2 regions of the Nocardiopsis sp. NPDC006198 genome follow, and region 2 is predicted to be linked to the other one. Evidence: riboswitches for the same ligand, from Rfam matches in the RefSeq annotation. Region 2 holds a riboswitch; the other holds the start of a gene.
The links. A riboswitch is a leader RNA that binds a small molecule or an ion and turns the genes downstream of it on or off. The one in region 2 is predicted to bind guanidine.
Positions count from the first base shown of each region.

Region 1: linked by a shared signal. The riboswitch ahead of ABZ234_RS16650 (multidrug efflux SMR transporter) and the one ahead of ABZ234_RS06135 (multidrug efflux SMR transporter) in region 2 are both predicted to bind guanidine.

Region 1 covers NZ_JBEXSY010000021.1:77,313-86,858, reverse strand. The annotation lists gene ABZ234_RS16675 (FAD-dependent monooxygenase) at 1-144, shown strand, start outside; gene ABZ234_RS16670 (hypothetical protein) at 698-1,177, shown strand; gene ABZ234_RS16665 (serine hydrolase domain-containing protein) at 1,271-2,263, opposite strand; gene ABZ234_RS16660 (hypothetical protein) at 2,350-2,703, opposite strand; gene ABZ234_RS16655 (hypothetical protein) at 3,033-3,245, opposite strand; guanidine-III (ykkC-III) riboswitch at 3,535-3,601, shown strand; gene ABZ234_RS16650 (multidrug efflux SMR transporter) at 3,614-3,928, shown strand; gene ABZ234_RS16645 (multidrug efflux SMR transporter) at 3,930-4,268, shown strand; gene ABZ234_RS16640 (helix-turn-helix domain-containing protein) at 4,440-5,039, opposite strand; gene ABZ234_RS16635 (NAD(P)-dependent alcohol dehydrogenase) at 5,203-6,174, shown strand; gene ABZ234_RS16630 (hypothetical protein) at 6,283-7,344, opposite strand; gene ABZ234_RS16625 (ABC transporter ATP-binding protein) at 7,541-8,158, shown strand; gene ABZ234_RS16620 (DUF6297 family protein) at 8,155-9,546, shown strand, end outside.
Region 2 covers NZ_JBEXSY010000005.1:184,428-193,973, forward strand. The annotation lists gene ABZ234_RS06095 (DUF4239 domain-containing protein) at 1-330, shown strand, start outside; gene ABZ234_RS06100 (hypothetical protein) at 661-1,371, opposite strand; gene ABZ234_RS06105 (cation acetate symporter) at 1,449-3,101, opposite strand; gene ABZ234_RS06110 (hypothetical protein) at 3,098-3,490, opposite strand; gene ABZ234_RS06115 (LytTR family DNA-binding domain-containing protein) at 3,487-4,314, opposite strand; gene ABZ234_RS06120 (histidine kinase) at 4,311-5,327, opposite strand; gene ABZ234_RS06125 (cation acetate symporter) at 5,651-7,351, opposite strand; gene ABZ234_RS06130 (DUF485 domain-containing protein) at 7,348-7,746, opposite strand; guanidine-III (ykkC-III) riboswitch at 8,231-8,294, shown strand; gene ABZ234_RS06135 (multidrug efflux SMR transporter) at 8,325-8,639, shown strand; gene ABZ234_RS06140 (hypothetical protein) at 8,817-9,374, opposite strand; gene ABZ234_RS06145 (Nramp family divalent metal transporter) at 9,374-9,546, opposite strand, start outside.

The sequences.
Region 1 (9,546 bases), on a different contig from region 2:
ATCAAGCAGCAGATGTTCGTCCCCTCCGGCCGGGTCGCCGAGGCGCTTCGCTCGTTCATCCTGCGGTTCGGCGGCGCGTGGCGTCGACGAAAGCTGGAGAAGGACCGTACCGCCGCCCTCACCGACAGCGGCGCCTCGGTGTAGACCGTGGTCCACGACGGCGTCGGCCCCGGTCAGGCCTTCGCGCGGCACGGGCGCTGCCGCGCTGCCTCCGGCAGTGCGGCAGCGGACCGGATGCCGTCGCCCCGTTCCGCGAGGGGGCAGACACAGTGGTGGCTTCGTCTTCCACCGGGCGCGGAAACCTGCTGACCTGTGCGAATGCGGTTTCTCTCCGTGCCCGCGAAGACCATTTATGTGAAGTCCAATACTTTTACGCGGGAGGAGGAGGTTCTCGAAAAACTGGCTGCCCCTGGCCTGCGGTTTTCCGGAGTCGCTGTCCCCCTTCGGACGGTTGTGCTGTGGGCCATGGATTCCTGTCCTCTTGACGCTTGCCGAAGGGGATAGTAATTTTACGAGAAGTCTTCGCTCGGATCCGTTGGAAAAAGAAAAAACCTCTCGGTGTCGCTCTCCCGGTGGCTTGTTGTTCTTTCATTTCGGCCGATGTCGATGCCGATGTTCGGAGGTGCAGTGCTCGGTGCGGCCGCACGCACGAACCGGAGCTGTGCCCAACGGTGGGTTCCTGGTTCAGGGGGAAGGCATGACTGTCGTCGGCATAGGGGGCAGGGTCCTGGGCGGGGGCGGCCTTCACGCCTGCCTGCTGCTCCTGTTTCCTTGGAGCATATCCTCCGACGTGCGCCCCTCGACGGCGTTCACCGTATTATTGGCGAGCTATGTCGTGCTGCTCCTGATAACGACTCTCCCGAGTCTTGTCGCGTTCGCTGTCGAGGTCAGGAGGAGAGTGCCCAGGGGTGGCTCGCGGGAATTCAGGGCGACCAAGGCGACCTCCGCCTCCGTGGCCGGTCTCTTCTACTTCGCCCTGCCGTTCTCCCTCGTTTTCACCGAGGGGTTCACTGCCCTGAACACGGCGGTGTCCGTGGTGGGATTCGCCTTCGGTTTTCTCCTGCACCGGATGTTCTTGCGGCTCAGCTTCGAGGGGGCCTCGCGTGCGGCCTTCTTCCCCCTTCTCGCACTGGCGGCCCCCTTCCCGCTTCTCCTGCTGAGGACATGGCCGTTCTAGTGCTCTGACCGGAACCCTGCTCCCCGCGCACGCGGGGATGGACCCGGGACACCGAACAAGTGCCACGGTTCCGACTTCGGTCGCCCACCGTGGCTAGTCGTCGAACTGCGCGAGTGCCAGGGCGTGCAGTTCGGCGAGCCCGCACCGTTCCCTCCCGTAGGCGATCGCGTTGGTGAGCACCACCAGATACCGCCCGGTGGCGGGGTCGAGGTACATCCCGGTTCCGGTGAATCCCCGGTGGTGGACGAGGCCGGTGTCGGTGATCAGCCAGGCCAGCCCGCGGCTGTTGGTCGCGTCCACCCGGACAGCCGGTTTCCAGGACTCCCCGACATAGGCACCGATGGCCGTCAACGGACCCCGGCCCTGTTGCGCGCTCAGGAAGTGGTGTGCCAGCTCGGCCAGCCCCTGGGCATGGGCGAACACTCCGGCGTGCCCGGCGACGCCGCCGAGCGCGGCCGCGTTCTCGTCGTGGACCACCCCGTGCAGCGGGTAGCCGCCCACGAGGCGTCGCTCGGTCGGCGCCACGCGGTCGTCCGCGAGGAACGGCCCATAGCGGAAACCGCTCGATCCGAGGTCACCACCGAAGTCGTCGACCAGGGCGCGGAGGGACTTTCCGTGCACTCTGGCCAGCAGCAGGCCGAGCAGGATGAAGCCGCGGTTGATGTAGCGGTGTTCGCCCGGGGTGACGAGGGGTTCGGACAGGATCATCTCGGCCAGGTCCCGGCTGTCGCCCGTGTACCGGTCCAGTCGGGTCGCGGGCATGAGCCCCGAGGTGTGGGTGAGAATCTGCCGGACCGTCACCGCCGCGCCCGGCCCGGGGATCGGCGTCCGGATGTGGTCGGACAACGGCGCCTCCAGGCCGAGGAGCCCGTGGGCCACCGCTCGGCCGACCAAGGGCCAGGTCGCGACGACCTTCGTCAGGCTGGCCACGTCATAGAACGTCGTCGGCCCGGGCACCACGGAACCCCCGACCCCTGTCGTGCCCGTCGCGGCGTACTCGGTGACGGCGCCCCCGACAGTTCCCGCCGCGACCACGCCGCCCGGGGTCTGGCGGTCGGCGACCATGCGATCCAGTGCCGCTCTCATCGCGGAGGCCGTCGACGGAACCCACTTCTCATGGGCTTCCGCATGGGGCGCTTCCGCCCCGGGCGCCACTGCCTCGGACCCGTGGGTCACTGTTCCTCCTCGGTGATGTCGGCGCCGAGCTTGCGCAACAGGCCCGGCAGGTCCTCGTAACCGCGCCTGAGATGCTCGACCCGGTGGAATTCTGTCGTGCCCCGAGCAGCAAGAGCTGCGAGAACCAGCGCGGCAGCGGCCCGGATGTCGTCGCCCCGCACAGTAGCGCCACGTAGACGCCCGGGGCCGCGAATTATGAGTTCCTGTCCGGTCGCGTGTACGTCGGCACCCATGGCCGCGAGCCCTGGGTCGGCTTCGGCAAGGACTTCGATGTCAACACCGGACCGTGGGAACTGATCTTTCAGGACGCCTCGACGGCGAAGGCCACGGTCGACCGGTACCAGCAGCACCCGAGCTAGGTCCTGAGGCCTTGTGGACACGTGGGTGTGGATGCCGACCTCCGGACGACTTCTCGCGCCTGGTGAAAAAGTCGCCATGCCACGGACAGGCACTCCGGGCCGCTCCGTCTCCGCCTCTGCGGGAGCCGTGCCACGTCTGCTGAACACGAGAACGAACGGTCGGAGGACGGAACGCCGACTCACCGCCTATGTGGCAGTGGGACTGATCGCTCCCGCCCGGTCCGCCCGGGGACGTGCCCGGCCCGGTACGGGTCCCGGCGCACAGGGGTGGGGCCCCGCGCGGGGGTGCGCGGGGCCCCGAGGGGGGCGCGGGGGTCCGGTCAGTGGACGAAGAAGCCGTCGAAGCGGCCTCCCTCGCAGATCAGGCCGCTGGGGGAGTCCTCGCTCTCCTTGACGACGCCTCCGCCCTTCCTGCACATCTCCTCCGTGATGTACTCGGCCCCGGGGGGCGGTGGCGGTGCGGCCGCCGCGGGGGCGGCCGACGCTGTGAGGGCGGCGGCGGTCAGGGCGAGGGCGGCGAAGAGGATGCGCATCGGTTTCCTCTGAGCGTGTCGAGCGGGGTGCCTACGCCACAGGGATCCCCCGCTCTCGGGCCTGAAAACCCTGTGAGCTGCTGAGACGCGAAGACGGCCGCGGCATATCGCCACCAAGGGCCACGAGTCGCCCCCGACCTGGTGGCCAGGTCGGCGGCGGTCGCCGAGCGCCCGACGGGGCGGAGGGCCCGAACCGGACCCGGTGCACGGGACCTCCCCACCCGTCCCCGGGGAGACGTGTCGTGACGACCCTCACGGCACCGGCCTGGGACGATGTTGTACGTTGGGGCCGAGACCCGCTCCTCGGGTCAGCGGACGAGGGAGCCGTACCCGCGCCACGACAAGACGGCCTCGAAAGGGGCTTGTCCATGGCATGGTTCGTTCTCGTCGTCTCCGGGGTCCTGGAGGCCGTCTGGGCCACCGCCCTGGGCGCGTCGAAGGGTTTCTCCCGATGGCGCCCCACACTCCTGTTCGCCGTCGCCCTGGTCGCGAGCATGGCGGGTCTGGCCTGGGCCATGACCTCGCTGCCGACCGGCACCGCCTACGCCGTCTGGGTGGGCATCGGCGCCACGCTCACCGTCCTGTGGGGGTTCCTCACCGGCAAGGACCGCGCCACCTGGGGCAAGTCCCTGCTCCTGGTGCTGCTCATCGGTTCGATCATCGGTCTCAAGGCGGTGAGCTGACATGCCGTGGATCATCCTGCTCATCAGCGCGGTGTTCGAGGCCGTGTGGGCCACCGCCCTGGGCATGTCCGAGGGGTTCAGCGAACCCGGCCCGACCGTCGTGTTCCTCGTGGCACTGGCGATCAGCATGGCCGGCCTGGGCTGGGCGGCCAAGCACATCCCCATCGGCACCGCCTACGCGGTCTGGGTCGGCCTCGGCGCCGCGCTGACCGTGTTCTACGCGATGTTCACCGGCGGCGAGAGCGTCTCGGCGCTCAAGGTCGTCTTCCTCGCCGGGATCATCGCCGCGGTCGTCGGCCTCAAGCTGGTGCCGGAGAAGTCCGCACCGGCCCCCGAGTAGCCTCCGGGGCCGCGGCACACATCGGAGGCCCCCGGCGCGACACGACGTCGCGCCGGGGGCCTCGTCGCGTTCGGAAGGCCCGTCGCGGCCCGGCCCCGGTCGCCGCCCCGCGCCGGCCGGGGAGCCGCGCCCCGCGCCGTCCGGGCGCGGACCGGCGGCCCGCAGGGCGCCTCAGGCGGCGAAGGAGGCCAGGAGGTGGCTGACCAGCCGCTGCGCGCGGCGGTGGGGTTCGGCGGACGCGGCCAGACCGCCGACCGCCTCGAACAGCATCTCCACGTCGTCGGCGGTGATCCCGGCCCGCACGACCCCGGCCCCCCGGGCGCGGTCCAGGACCGCCGCCAGCTTCTCCCGGCCCTCGCGGGCGTGCCGTTCGGCGTGGGAGGGGAACCGGGCCGCGAACTCCGGTGAGCACACACGGCCCTCCACCTGGAGGATGCAGCAGCGCCGCAGCGCGTACTCCATGCCGCGCCAGGGGTCGGCATGGGCCAGGGCCGCGTCGAACACCTTCTCGTACTGTGCGGCCGAGTCCGCGAAGAGCTCCATCACCAGGGCGTCCTTGGTGGGAAAACGCCGGTAGAGCGTGGCCGTGCCCACCCCGGAGCGTCGAGCGACGGCCGCCATCGGCAGGTCCAGGCCGCGCTCGCGGAAGCACTCGTGGGCGGCCCGCAGGATGCGTCGGCGGTTGTCCTCGGCGTCGCGCCGCATCGGCGGGAGCGCCGGGCGGTCCGGGTCCGTGGCCGCCGCCGGTGCGCCGATCCGAGAAGTCCCCATGTCCCCGTCTCTCACTTGTGTCCCCGGGGCCATCACGGCGCGGCCCCGGTGCGTTGGTCGGGGAGTCGGCACAGGCCGCGCACCGCCCCCGGCATTCGTAGCGGGGAACCGCGGTGCGCTGTCGGCCATTCCCGTCAACGAGGAGAGGTTCACCGTGAACACCATGCGCGCTGTCCGCTACGAGCGGTTCGGTCCGCCCGACGTCCTGACGATCGACCGTGTGCCCGTCCCCGTCCCGGGGCCGGGGGAGGTGCTCGTGCGGGTCCACGCCGCGAGCGTGGGCGGAGGGGAGACCGAGATCCGCGCGGGCAGCCTCCGCCGGGTCATGGGTTCGCGCATGCCCCGCGGCCTCGGCGTCGACTTCTCGGGCAGGGTGTCGGGCGTGGGGCCCGGGGTCGACCCCGCGCGGGTGGGGGAGGAGGTGCTGGGAATCCTGCCGCACATGGGGTTCGGGAGCACGGCCGACTTCGTCGCGGTCCCGCAGGAGAGGGTCGTGGCGGCCCCGGCCGGCCTCGACCCGGCCGGGGCGGCGGCGCTCCCGGCCTCGGGGACCACGGTCCTGACCGCCCTGGTGGAGAAGGCGCGCCTGCGCGAGGGGGAGCGGCTGCTGGTGCGCGGTGCCTCCGGCGGGGTCGGCAGCACGGCGGTGCAGGTCGGCCGGGCCCTGGGGGCGCACGTCACCGGTCTGGCCGGGCGGCGCAACCTCGACTGGGTCCGCGACCTGGGCGCCCACGAGGTGTTCGACCACCGTGAGACCGGGCCCGCGGACCTGGGCCGGTTCGACGTCGTCCTCGACGTGGTGGGCTCCGAGCCGGGCGCCTACCGGAGGCTGCGCGCCCCGGGGGGCCGCTACCTCCCGCTGGCCATCGACCCCCGGCGCCCCCTGAGGTCGACCGCCGACACCCTCTGGTCCGCCGCCGTGGACCGCCGCAGGGTCCTGCCCTTCAGCAACAACCCCTCACGCGAGGACCTGACCGAACTCGTCCGGTACGTCGAGTCGGGCCGGCTCGTGCCCGTGGTGGACGAGGTGTTCCCGGTGGAGAGGGTGCGCGAGGCCCACCGGAGGGTGGAGAAGGGCGGGCTGCGCGGCAAGGTCGTGGTGACGATGGGCGAGGACCCCGGCCCGCAGGGCTGACCGGACGGTCCCGGACGGGCGGGGCCCGCCCGGGACCGCCCGCGCCGTGCCTCCCGGGGCGACGCCCCGCCCCGGACCCGCTCCGGGGCGGGCGGGTCGACGGCGGTGTCAGCGCCCGGCCGCGTCCGGGAACGGGCCGGACAACCGCGACCGCCCCACCGCGAGGTAGAAGGGGGAGGGCACGACCGGGGCCCGTCCGCGCAGGAGGCGGCGCAGGTTGAAGGCGGGCCACTTCGGAGCGGCCCTGACGGCCGTGTACGTCAGCACGGCGCCGTCCGCTCCCTCCAGGGCGTGCAGCGCCGGACCGTAGACGCCGCGCGCCATCCACGCGGGAACGCCCGGCCGGTCCGTGTCCAGCACCCGGACCGGGGCCGTCCAGTCGGTGCGGACGGGGCTCGGTTCGGGGGCCGTGGCGACCCAGAGGCCCTGGTCGGGGAAGCGAGGAGTGTTGTGCAGGTTCGCCCCCCTCGCCAGCACCATGACCCAGCGGTCGCCCACGCGGTGGACGGCGTTGTCGAAGAAGCCCTCGTCAGGGCCGGCGAAGACCCGCGGGGCCGACCACGCGATCCCGTCGGCGCTCTCGGCGACCCTGAGCTCGTAGTCGGGCAGCTCGCCCGGTCCGATCTCGTTCGGGTCGGCCTGGAACCACATCACGTAGCGGCCCCGGTGGTGGACGACGAGCGGTTCGAGCACGCTCGTCCGCGGTGCGCTGCCGCGCAGGACGGGCTCGTCGCGGCGCTCCCACCGTCCCCCGCGCTGCTCCAGGACCCCGATCGCGTAGCCGCTCCGGGGGCCGTAGTGCCTGGCCGTCGCGCGACCGGTGTAGTAGATGCGCGCGGGCCGGCCGTCGACGGCGGGCACGTACGAGGGCGTGTGCATCCCCGCGCGGTCCCACCCGTCGCGGGGAGGGTCCGCGACGATCGGCCTCGCCCGGCCGCGCGCGTCGGCGTCGATCAGCCACCGCGCGGAGTCCATGCCCCCGCCGGGGGCCGGACGGGCCCGGTAGAGCCGGTTGCGGAACGTCGTGGAGAAGCCGCCCAGGAACATTGTCGCGACACCGTCGACCACGTGGAGGTCCGGGTCGCCGACGCCGAGCAGTCCGCGCGGCATCGGCCCGTCGACCATGTCCCACAGCGCCGTCGCCCGACCTGGTCCATCGATGGAGAACACGTCTACCTCCGGGAATCGAACACGCCGAACGGCGCGGACTCCCCTGGGGGCCAGGTAGGTCGTTGCCCCGAGGCTAACACCGCCGAGCGGCGGGGTACAGGGGGCGGAGCGCCTCCCGGAGGACCGCTGTCGCGGGGGCGGACGGCGGCCGGGGGCACCGGCCGGACGCGTCGGCCCCACACCCTAGGCTGGGCCGGTGAGCGAACCGATCATCGTGGCCCGTGGTGTGGACGTGGAACTGGGCGGCGTCCCGGTCCTGAGCGGGGTCGACCTCACGGTCGAGCCCGGGGAGGTGGTGGCGGTGCTCGGCGCCAACGGCGTCGGGAAGACCACCCTGCTGCGCTGCCTCGCGGGGCTGCAGCGCGCCTCCGGCAGCGTGAGCGTGCTGGGCCGGCCGCCCGTGGACGAGCCCGGCTTCTGGCGCGAGGTCGCCCTGGTCGGCGACGAGCCCACCTGGTATCCCGGACTGACCGTGCGGGAGCACCTGGAGCTGATGCGCGGCGTGCACGGACCGGGGCGCCTGGAGGTGGGGCCGGCCCTGGACCTGTTCGAGCTGGGCGGCTGCGCCGACCGGGCCCCGTCGTCGCTGTCGACCGGGCAGCGCCAGCGGCTGTCCCTGGCCATGGCGCTGCTGCGCCCCAGCCGGCTGCTGCTGCTGGACGAGCCGGAGCGCGGGCTCGACGCGGCCTTCCGGGAACGGCTCGCGGGGCTGCTCGCCGTCTACGCCGACGACGGCGGGACGGTGGTCATGGTGACACACGACCCGCGGTTCGCCGAGGACGCCCGGCACATCGCCCTGGAGGCCGCCGCGTGAACGGGGTGGCGCAGGTCCGGGCGTTCGCACGGGCCGGGGACCGCGGTCGCCGCACCTGGTCCGACCGGTACATCACCCTGTTCGCCCTGGGACTGCTGGTGGTCCTCGCGGCCCCGGCGGTCGGCCGGGCGGTGTCGGCGGTGCCCGCCGGCGTCGACCCGGCGCGGGCGGGCGCGGGCCTGGCCCTGGTCGCGCTGCTGCTGGCCGGCGTGCTGGTCCTCGCGCGCGGGCTCGGGCCCGTGGCGGTGTCGGCCGCGGACGCGGCGTGGCTGTTGCTCTCGCCGCTGCCGCGCCGGAGCGTGCTGACCCGCACGGCGGTGGTCCTGGCCGCGCTGTGCGCCGCGTTCGGCGCGATCCTCGGCCTGGTGCTGCTGAGCGCCCTCGGGGCCTCCGACGAGCTGACGCTGCGGCTGTTCGCGTCCCTGGTCACGGGCGTCTCGTGGATGCTGGGCGGGACGGCGGCGGCCGTCCTGGCCCAGGCGTTCCAGCCCTGGGACGGCCGGCTGGTCGCGACGGTGGCCGTCCTCGTGGTCGCGGGTGCCGCCGCGGTGGTCATGAGCGCCGGACCCGGGCAGAGCGTGCTCACCGGTATCGCGTCGGCGCCCCCGGCGGCGTGGACGGCGGCGGCCACCGCGTCCGCCGTGGTGGCCGCCGGCCTCACGGCACGGGCCTGGGCGGCCCTCGGGCGCATCCCGGCCCGCGCGGTGCTGGAGGCCTCGCGGCGGGTGGGGTTCGCGGCGGGCGCGTTCGTCGTCATGGACCCGGGTTCGCTGACCCTGGTCGCCGAGGACGCCCACTGGCGGTCGAGGGTCCTGAGGTCGCGCCCGTGGCCGTCGCGGCTGCGCGGCGCGGCGGCGGTGGCCTGGCTGGACTGGCGGCGGCTGGCGCGGCGGCCGGGGAGGCTCGCGCTGATGGCGGCCGCGGCCGCCCTGCCCGTGCTGGCGGAGCGTGCGGGCGGCGGCGCGACGGCGGTGACGGCCGTGCTCGCCGCGGGTGCGCTCGCGGTCGCCGCGGCGGGGACCGCCGGGGCGCGCCGGGACGCCGGGGACGCCTCGCTCGCGCGGCTGCTGGGCACGGGTCCGCGCGCGCTCCTCGCGGCGCGGGCGGTGCTGCCCGCCCTGCTCGGCGGCTCCTGGCTGGCCCTCGCGCTGGCGGGACTGGACGTCGCGGGAGACGGCGCCGGCCTCTGGCCCCTCGGACTGCTGTGCGCGCCGGCACTGGCGGCGGGGGCGCTGCGGATGGCGCGCCGCCGCCCGATCGAGCACGCGATGCCGGCCGTGGACACGCCCCTCGGCCCGGTGCCGCTCGGTCCGCTGGTGTGGGCGCTGGCCGGGGCCGACGTCGCCGTGCTCGGGTGCCTGCCCGCGCTCGTGGCGGTCGCCGCCGGG
Region 2 (9,546 bases):
CGGCTGACCGCCCGGCAGGAGATCACCAACCTCAGCGACGCGCGCATCGAGCGCGGCAACGCGGCGGGGGACGGGGTCCCGTCCATCCTGCTCGTCATCGCGGCGGTCTCCGCCGTGGCCCTCGCGGTCCTGCCGTTCGTCATGATCGAGCGGGGGGCGAAGGTGGCCTACTTCTGGGCGTCGGTGAACCTCGTGTTCGTGTTCGCCACGACCCTGCTGCTCTTCTACCTGGGCACCCCGTTCACCGAGGTCCTGGCCAACGATCCCGAGGGGATCGAGGCGGCGCTGGCCGCCTTCGACCTGGCCGACGACGCGATCGGCGCGCGCTAGCCGTACCGACCGGAGAGGTCCGGGGCCCTGCCGCCCCTCACGGCACACCGGCAACGGTTCCGGGCGGCCCGCCCCAGTCGGCCCGGCTTCCGGCGCCGGGTCCACCGGGGCCGGTCTCCTGCCCCCGGCGCCGGGGTACCCGGACCGGTTCGCCGTGCTCGGCCCCGGCCCGCACCCGGATTCCGGTCCGGGGCCGGGTACGGCCATCCCGCTCCGACGCCGCTCCCCGGCCGCCTGTCCTCGGTCGGCCCGCCCCGGGGCGGGCCCCGTCCGCCGGGGCGGCCACTGCCTCCCGCACGCCGCCGGGCCCCGCCCGCCGGGGCGGCCCGCTCAGGCGGACGCGCGCGCGGCGGCGCGGCCCCCGCCCGCGGCGGCGGCGACCGCCACGACGGCCACGATCACCATGGTCCGCAGGGGTGTGAAGGCGCCGCCGGAGTCCTGGGCCGAGACCGCGGAGGTGTCCGCGAGGACCTCCTCGCGGGCGGCCTCGACCGCCTCGGGCCCGTCCTGCGGATCCGCCGGATCCGCGGGGTCGGCCGGATCCGCCGGGTCCGCCGCGGGCGCCCCGGAGGGCTCCGCCGCCGCGGGCTCCTGCTCCCGCGGCCCCGGGGCGGGCTCCCCGGGGGGCGCGGCCCCGCCGGGCGGCTCCTCCTCCGGTTCCTCCGGGGGCGGCGGCTCCTCCGGCCGCTCGGGCTCCTCCGGGACCGGGGGGACCTCGGGTTCGGGCGGGGGCGGGGGCGGGGGAGGGCCGTAGGGCGGGCACGCGGGGGCCTCGCCGTGGTGGACCAACACCCGCACGCCGTTGGCGCACACCAGGACGTACGACCCCGTCCGGACCTCCACCAGGGCGCCGGGGGCGTTGACGCTCACCCCCGACGGGCCGACGTCGACGGAGGCGCCCCCGCCGTGCACGCCCACCCCCGAGGGGCCCGCGTCCACGGAGGGGTTCTCCTCGCCTGCGAGGGAGGGGGTCGCGCCGCAGGCGAACAGCAGCGCGCTCGCCGCGAGCAGGGAGGGAAGGGCGTGACGGGAGGCAAACACGTTACTCCTCGTGGCGTGATCAGGTCATGGAGTGATCGTACGGGGTCGGCGCCGACCCCGCCCACGAAACCGCGGGTTCAGGGGGAGTGCAGCCGCAGCACCGCGTGCTCGGCCCAGTCGGGGGGACGCGTCAGCCCGGACACGGCCATCATCGTCCCGAACGCCAGCGGTATGGTCCACGCCGCGGGCTGGGCCAGCAGCACCGTCACCCACCCGGCGGGGGTCGTGAACAGGATCGACCAGCCGACCGCGCCCGTCGCGGTCACCGCCCCCACGGCCAGCCCGGACGCCGCCCCGGCCAGCGTGAGCCGCCGCCACCAGATCCCCAGCACCAGCAGCGGGCAGAACGTCGACGCCGCCACCGTGAACGCCCACACCACGAGCACGTTGATGTCGATCATCTGCGCGGGCAGCGCGAGCAGCACCGCCACACCGGCGCCGACCACCACGGCCAGCCGCAGCCTGGGCACGCTCCCCTGGAACAGGTCGTGCGACAGCCCGCCCGCGAGGGCCAGCAGGAGCCCCGAGGAGGTGGACAGGAACGCGCCGAAGGCCCCCGCCGCGACCAGGGCCGTCAGCACCGTCCCCACCGACCCCGGCACCGCCTGGGCGGGCAGCACCACCGCGACCGTGTCGGTCCCCTGGAGCAGGACCAGCTGCGGGGTGAGCACCCGGCCGAGCAGGCCGTACACCATCGGGAACAGGTAGAACAGTCCGAGCAGGGCGATCACGCCCACCGCCACGCGCCGCGCCGTGCGCGCCGTGGGGCTCGTGTGGAAGCGCATGATGACGTGCGGCAGGCCCATGCAGCCGAACGTGATCGCCAGCAGCGTCGACCACGTCTCGAAGAGGGGGTAGCCCCCCACGTCCAGGAGCGGGGTGCTCCACCGCTCGCTGCCCAGCTCGGGGAGTCCGTCGGGGTGCGGGATCGTCGCGCCCTCGGGGAAGACGTACTCGGTGCCCTGCCCGACCGTGTGCTCCCCCGCGGAGAGCTCCACCCCGTCGCCCGAGGGGGTCGTCACCGTCACGGGCTCGTCCAGGCTGAAGTCGGTGTCCACGGTGAACTCCACCGGGGTCGCCTCCGGGAAGCGGGTGCCCCACTCGGGGTTGAGCGCCTCCGCCCGGGTCTCCGGGCCGGCGTGCACCACCAGGTAGATCGCGGGGACGGCGATGAACGCGAGTTTGACGACGTAGTGGAAGGCCTGCACGTAGGTGGCCGAGCGCATGCCGCCCGCGGCGATCGAGCCGCTCACCACCACCCCCGCGAGCAGCACGCCCACCCAGTAGGGCGTTCCGCTGACCAGGCTCAGCACCACCCCCGCCCCCTTGAACTGGGGGACCAGGTACAACAGCATGATCACCAGGACGACCAGCCCGCACAGCTTGCGCAGCCGCGGCGCGCCCAGCCTGTACTCGGCGAAGTCCGGCACGGTGAACGCCCCCGACCTGCGCATCGGACCGGCCACGAGCGCCACGACCGCGACGTACCCCGCCGCGAACCCGACCGCGTACCACATGGTGCCCAGGCCGTTCTTGAGCAGCAGGCCGGAGAGCCCCAGCACGGACGCGGCGGACAGGTACTCGCCGGCGATCGCGAGCGCGTTCCAGTTGGGGGAGACGCGGCGGGAGGCCACCAGGAAGTCGGAGGTCGAGCGGGCGGCGCGCACCCCGTAGACACCGATGACCAGGCTCGTCGCCAGGACGAGGCCTATCGCCAGGACGGAGGTCACCGCTCCCGTCCCGGGTCCTCGTCCCGCCTCGGCGCCTCCCGTGCCGCACGCCGCTCGACGCGCTCGGCGGAGCGGACGTGCCACAGCGCCAGGCCGAACAGCAGCGGGTAGATCCCCGCGGCCAGGAGCAGCCACGACAGCGGCACGTCCCCCAGCCGGACGTGGCCGAGCACGGGGAAGGCGGCGAAGGCGCCGCTCACCCCGAACAGCAGGACCGTCAGCAGGGCCACGGTGCGCACGGCGGTCCGCCGCTGGGCGTGGAACAGCTTCCGGGCCGCCTCGGTGTCCACCGGGCCGGGGATCGGCAGGAGGTGCTGGGCGGGCCGGTTCCCCCGGGCGAGCGCGATCCGGGTCTGCGGGCTGGTCAGCTTCTCACGGCGCGGGCTCATGGCTCCTGCCGGTGGGGCTGGTCGTGCTCACCGTCCCTGGACCGCGACACCGCCGCGCCCTGCGCGTTCGCAGAGCGGCCGAGCTGGTCGCGCCGGGCCGCCTCCAGCAGCTGGGCCCGGAGGTGGCGGCCGTGGCGGCGGCTCACGGGGACGTCGCCGGCGGGGGTCCCGGCGACCAGGCCGGACGAGGAGGTCACCCGCAGGTCCCGCACCCACGGGATGGCGACGAGGAACCCCCGGTGGACGCGGACGAACCCCGCCGACTCCCACACCTCCTCCAGGTAGGACAGGGAGAGGCGGATGAGGTGGGTGCCGTCGGAGGTGTGGAGCCGGACGTAGTCGCCCTGGGCCTCCACGAACTGCACGTCGTCGCGTTTGACGAACACCGTGCGCCGCCCCGTGTCGATCTGCACCACGTGCAGGTCCTCCGCGGGGGGTGCGGCCCCGGCGGGCCGGCGCAGCTGGGCTATGCGGCCCACGGCCTCGGCCAGGCGCTCGGGGCGGATCGGTTTGAGCAGGTAGTCCACGGCCCCGATGCCGAACGCCTCCACGGCGTGGGTCTCGGAGGCGGTCACGAACACGATGGAGGGCGGTTCGGACAGCACGCTCAGCACGCGCGCCACGTCCATGCCGTTCAGTCCGGGCATGAGGATGTCCAGGAACGCGGCGTCGATCGTGGTCGTCCCCAGCAGCCGCACGGCGGCGGCCCCGTTGTCGGCCGCGTGGACCTCGGCGACCTCGGGCATGTCGGCCAGCAGCGACGCCATCTCCTGGCGGGTGGACGCCTCGTCCTCGACGACCAGCACCCGCAGCTCGGGCTTCACTGGGCGACCACCCCCCGGGTGAACCTCGGTACGCGCACGGTCACCTTCGTCCCCTCCCCAGGCGCGGTCTCGATCACCAGACCGTACTCGGGTCCGTAGACGGCCCGCAGCCGCTGGTCGACGTTGGCCAGCCCGACGCTGCGCGACTCGGGCCCGGTCCCCGCCAGCAGGGAGCGGGCCAGGTCCGGGTGCATGCCCACCCCGTCGTCCTCGATCTCGATCACGCACAGCGGTCCCTCGCCGAACCCGGAGACGCTGATGTGCCCCGTGCCCTCCTTGCGCTCCAGCCCGTGCCGGATCGCGTTCTCCACGATCGGCTGCACCACCAGGAAGGGGATCGCCACGGGCAGCACCTCGGGCGCCATGCGCACGGTGATGTCCAGGCGGTCGTGGAAGCGGGCCCGTTGGAGTTCGAGGTAGGTCTGGGTGGCCTCCAGCTCGTCGGAGACGGTCGCGTAGTCCCCCTTCTCGGAGAAGCCGTAGCGCAGGTAGTCGGCGAAGTCCGACAGCAGGTGGCGCGCCCGGTCGGGGTCGGTGCGCACCAGCGCGGCGATCACCGCGAGGGCGTTGTGCACGAAGTGGGGGGAGATCTGGGCGCGGAGCGTGCGCAGGTCGGCGGCGGCGATCCGGTCGCGGGTGCGGCGCAGCGCCGCGTGGTCGAGGGCGTCGGACACCAGCGCCGCGGCGGCCTCGACGTCGGCCTCCGCGGGGCGGCCGGACACGACCAGGGCCCCCGCCAGCTCGTCGGCCACGGTCAGGGGAACCGCGCACACGGAGGCCCCCTCCGGGAGGCGCCTGCGGGCGTTGCCGCCGTACTCGAAGACCTGGGCGAGCAGCCCCGCCACGTCACCGGCGTCGAACCGGGCGCCGTGGGAGGCGACCGGCCCGTCGAGGTCGGCGAGGACGACGCCGTCGGCGGCGAGGAGGCGGGACAGCCTCCGGGCGGCGGAGAAGACGCCCCTCCCGTGCAGCCCGTCCTGGAGGTCGACGCTGAGGGCGTGGACCTGGCGCATCAGATCGACGCCCGCCCTCTGCTCCGACGGCGCGGGGCGCCGTCGGGAGGGGGATATCCGCGACAGCCACCGGTACGACACGGACTGACCATATCCCAGCAAAATGTGTCAACGCTCACGTGTCGGGGGTCACCTTTCCTGATTCTGCCAGGGCCGGCCGGGTGCTCGCCCCGCGGGCGCGCCTCGGGCCCGCCACCCGGTGAGGGGTGACGGGCCCGGGACGGGAGGACTCGGGGCGGCGGCCGGACCGGGGACGGGAGGGGCCCCGGCGGGAGTGGGCCGACGGCCGCCCGAGTCCGGTGGCGGGCGGTGTGCCGCTCGGTCTAGTGGTCGGAGGCCTTCTCCGCGCCCGCGCCGGACAGGGCGCGGACCTGGAGCTGGGCGAACTTCGCGAAGTCCTGCTCCTTGGAGGTCAGTGTGCCGACGACGGCGCACAGGAGGCCCAGAGGCACGGAGAACAGTGCCGGGTTGGGCATCGGGAACCAGGCGAAGTCCATGGTGGGGATCAGGGCGGTCTCGGAGCCGGACACGACCGGCGAGAAGAACACCAGGCCCACCGCGCTGATCAGGCCGCCGTAGATGCCGGCGATCGCACCGCGGGTGTTGAACCGCTTCCAGAACAGGCTGAGCAGGATCGTCGGCAGGTTGGCCGAGGCGGCGATGGCGAAGGCCAGGGCCACCAGGAAGGCCACGTTGAGGCCCTGGGCGAACACCGCCAGGACGACCGCGACGAGGCCGATGCCCGCGGCGGACAGCCGCGCGACCCGGACCTCCTCGTTGTCGGTCGCCTTCCCCTTGCGCAGGACCGAGTTGTAGAAGTCGTGCGCGAGGGAGGAGGACGAGGCGATGACCAGGCCGGCGACCGTGGACAGGATCGTCGCGAACGCGACCGAGGCGATGAGCGCGAGCAGGATCGCCCCCACCATCTCGCCGCCGAACCGCTCTCCGACGGCCTGGGCGAGCTGGGGCGCCGCCGCGTTGCCCGCCGCGTCCTGCGTGGTGATGGCCTCGTGGCCGACGATCGCCGCCGCACCGAAGCCCAGGACCAGGGTGAACAGGTAGAAGGTGCCGATGAGGCCGATCGCCCAGTTCACGGACTTACGGGCCGTCATGGAGTCGGGCACCGTGTAGAAGCGGATGAGGATGTGCGGCAGGCCGGCCGTGCCCAGGACCAGGGCCATGCCCAGGCTGACCAGGTCGAGCTTGTTCCACATGGTCTGGAGCGCGTCGCCCGGGACCTCCACGCCGTAGCGCAGGCCGGGCTCCAGGAACGCCGCGCCCCGGCCGCTGGCCTCGGCCGCGTCGTTCATCAGGGAGCCGAAGTTGAACCCGTAGATCGACAGGGTCAGCAGGACCAGCAGGGCGGCGCCGGTCATCAGCATGATGGCCTTGATGATCTGGACCCAGGTGGTGCCCTTCATGCCGCCGAAGGACACGTAGATCGTCATCAGCATGCCGACCACGACGATGCCGACGATCTTGGCGGTCTCACCCGACATGCCGAGGTAGGTCTCGCCGGGCTGGATGCCCATGAGCAGGGAGATCAGTGCGCCCGCGCCGACCATCTGCGCGAGGAGGTAGAAGATCGACACGGTGACCGTGGAGACGGCCGCGGCGGTCCGCACCGGGCGCTGCTGCATCCGGTAGGAGAGCACGTCGCCCATGGTGTAGCGGCCGGAGTTGCGCAGCAGTTCGGCGACCAGGAGCAGTGCCACCAGCCAGGCGACGAGGAAGCCGATGGAGTACAGGAAGCCGTCGTACCCGAACAGGGCGATCATGCCCGCGATGCCCAGGAAGGACGCGGCGGACATGTAGTCGCCCGCGATCGCGAAGCCGTTCTGGACGGCGCTGAAGCCGCGGCCCCCGGAGTGGAAGTCGGTGGCGTTGTGGGTGCGGCGGCTGGCCCACACGGTGATGTAGAGCGTCGCCGCGATGATGACGCTGAACAGGCCGATGGTGATCGCGCGGCTGCTGTCGCTGACCGCGGCGGTGTCGGCGAGGTACTGGACGCTGTCGAGGTTCACTTGCCGCTCCCCCCGTCACCGTTCTCCAGGGCCTCGCGCACGACGGCCGCGGCGGTGTCGAGCCGCTTGCGCGAGTAGGACGAGTAGAGGATGGCGATGCCGAAGGTCGTCACGAACTGGAGCACGCCGAAGACCAGTGCGAGGTTGACGTTCCCGAAGAGCTGCGTGCTCATGAGGTCGCGTGCGAACGCCGTCATGAACACGTACAGCAGGTACCAGGCCATGAACGCCAGGCTCATCGGGAAGATGAAGCTGTACAGGCTCTTCTTCAGAGTCTGGAACCGGGGGTCGCTGTGCATGGCGATGACGGCCGCCTCCGACAGCTGCTCTTCCGGGGATCCCTCCCCGGGCCCCGGGGGAGGGGTGGGCGGTTCTGGTGGGCGTTGTGTGGCCATGCTGGGTCGTACCTCCGGGGGATGGCGGGAACGGCCGCGCTGCCGGGAGCGCGCTTCCTTCGTGTGATCTGTATTACTCGGCACTGTAAGGAGTGGCACTCCGACCAAGGAGGGGGCGCGCCCGCGTGCGCGCCGAACGCGGGGGCGGAGCGTCGAACGGTCGCCCACCGTGCGACGAACGGTCGCGGCACGGGACGAACGGTCGCCGGGCGGCCGGACACCGGTCCACCCGGGTCGGTGTGCCGGTCCGGTCCCCCACCCCGCGTGGTCCGGCCCCGAGCGGCGGACGGTACGCCCGGAGGGGCGCGGCGGGGCCGGGGCCGGCGCGCTGCCGGGCGGGCCGGCCGGAGACGCCGCCGGTGCGGCGTGAACGGGCGGGACCGCACCCACGTGCGGTGGCGCACCTCTCCAGCGGCCCCGGAAGCCCGGCCCGCGCCCGCGGGTTGTAGGTTGCGAGGCATCACCGCCCGCGCGGCCCCGCCGCGCCGGCGCGATCCGTGAGACCCCGGACGAGGTGCGCCGTACCCGGTACGACAAGACGGCGCGTTCCTGCACGCACGTCATGGAGGTACGGGTCGATGGCCTGGGTTGTACTGGTGATCTCCGGTCTTCTGGAAACCGCGTGGGCGGCGGCGCTCCACGCCTCGCAGGGGTTCACGCGCCTGTGGCCGACGGTGGCCTTCGGCGCCGCACTGACGCTGAGCATGGCCGGGCTGGCGTACGCGCTGCGGACCATCCCCCTGGGGACGGGCTACGCCGTCTGGGTGTCGATCGGCGTCGTCGGCACCGCGCTGGTCGGCATGTTCTTCCTGGGCGAGGGCTTCAGCCCGCTCAAGGGGCTCTGCCTGGTCCTCATCGTCGCCGGCGTGGTCGGGCTCAAGGTCCTGCACTGAGCCGGGCCGCCGGTCGGAGGGGAACCGGGACGGCGCGGACACGGGTCCGTTGCTCCGGTGCCCGGCCCGCGCCGTACGCCCGCCCGGGCACGGGGCCCGGCCGGGCGGTACTCCTGGTGCTCATGGGACGGCCTGTCCGGTGCGGCGCGGGACGCCGCACCGGGCAGGCCGTGTCCGTCAGGACGGGGCGGTCGGGGGACGGCGCCGGGAGGCCCGACGCCTGTTGAGGTGCTCCGCGTGCTCCATGTACCGCTCGACCAGCTCGGCCGCCACCGGGTTGTGCCCGCGGACGCGCAGCAGCCAGTGCGGCGCGATCCTCTCGTGCAGCCACAGGAACCCGATGGTGAAGCCGAAGCTGAGCATCGCCTGGAGGGTCAGGAACGACAGCAGGGGCTCCCGGAGCACGGTGTCGTTCCCGAACACCAGTGCCACGGCGTAGGAGTCGAACAGGCGGGCGAGGGGGAAGCCCACCAGCCAGTACAGCGCGAGGGGGGCCACCGCGCCGACCGAGAACACGCCTCGGGCGAGCAGCACGCAGTACCCGGCCCCGAGCAGTGCGAGGGGGAGGCCGAGCGCCGCCCCCACCGTGGTGTTGAGCAGCGCGGGCAGGCCGGCCAACGCGCCGACGCCCGCGGCGAACAGCCCGGCCACGAGGCCGATCGCCGCCCCGGGCACCGCGACCTCGGCGTGGTGGAGGAGGGCGCCGGACGTTCTGGGGGAGACCTGGACGCCCATCAGTCCACCACGACCCCGAAGGCGAACAGCGAGTAGAAGAGCGCGCCGAGGTAGAACAGCGCGGCGAAGGCGATGACGGCGTTGGAGACGATGCCCGGCCGGATCGGCTTGGGCAGGGTGAGGTTGTTGACCAGCAGCAGCACCACGCAGTACGCGCCCATCGCGAACGCCG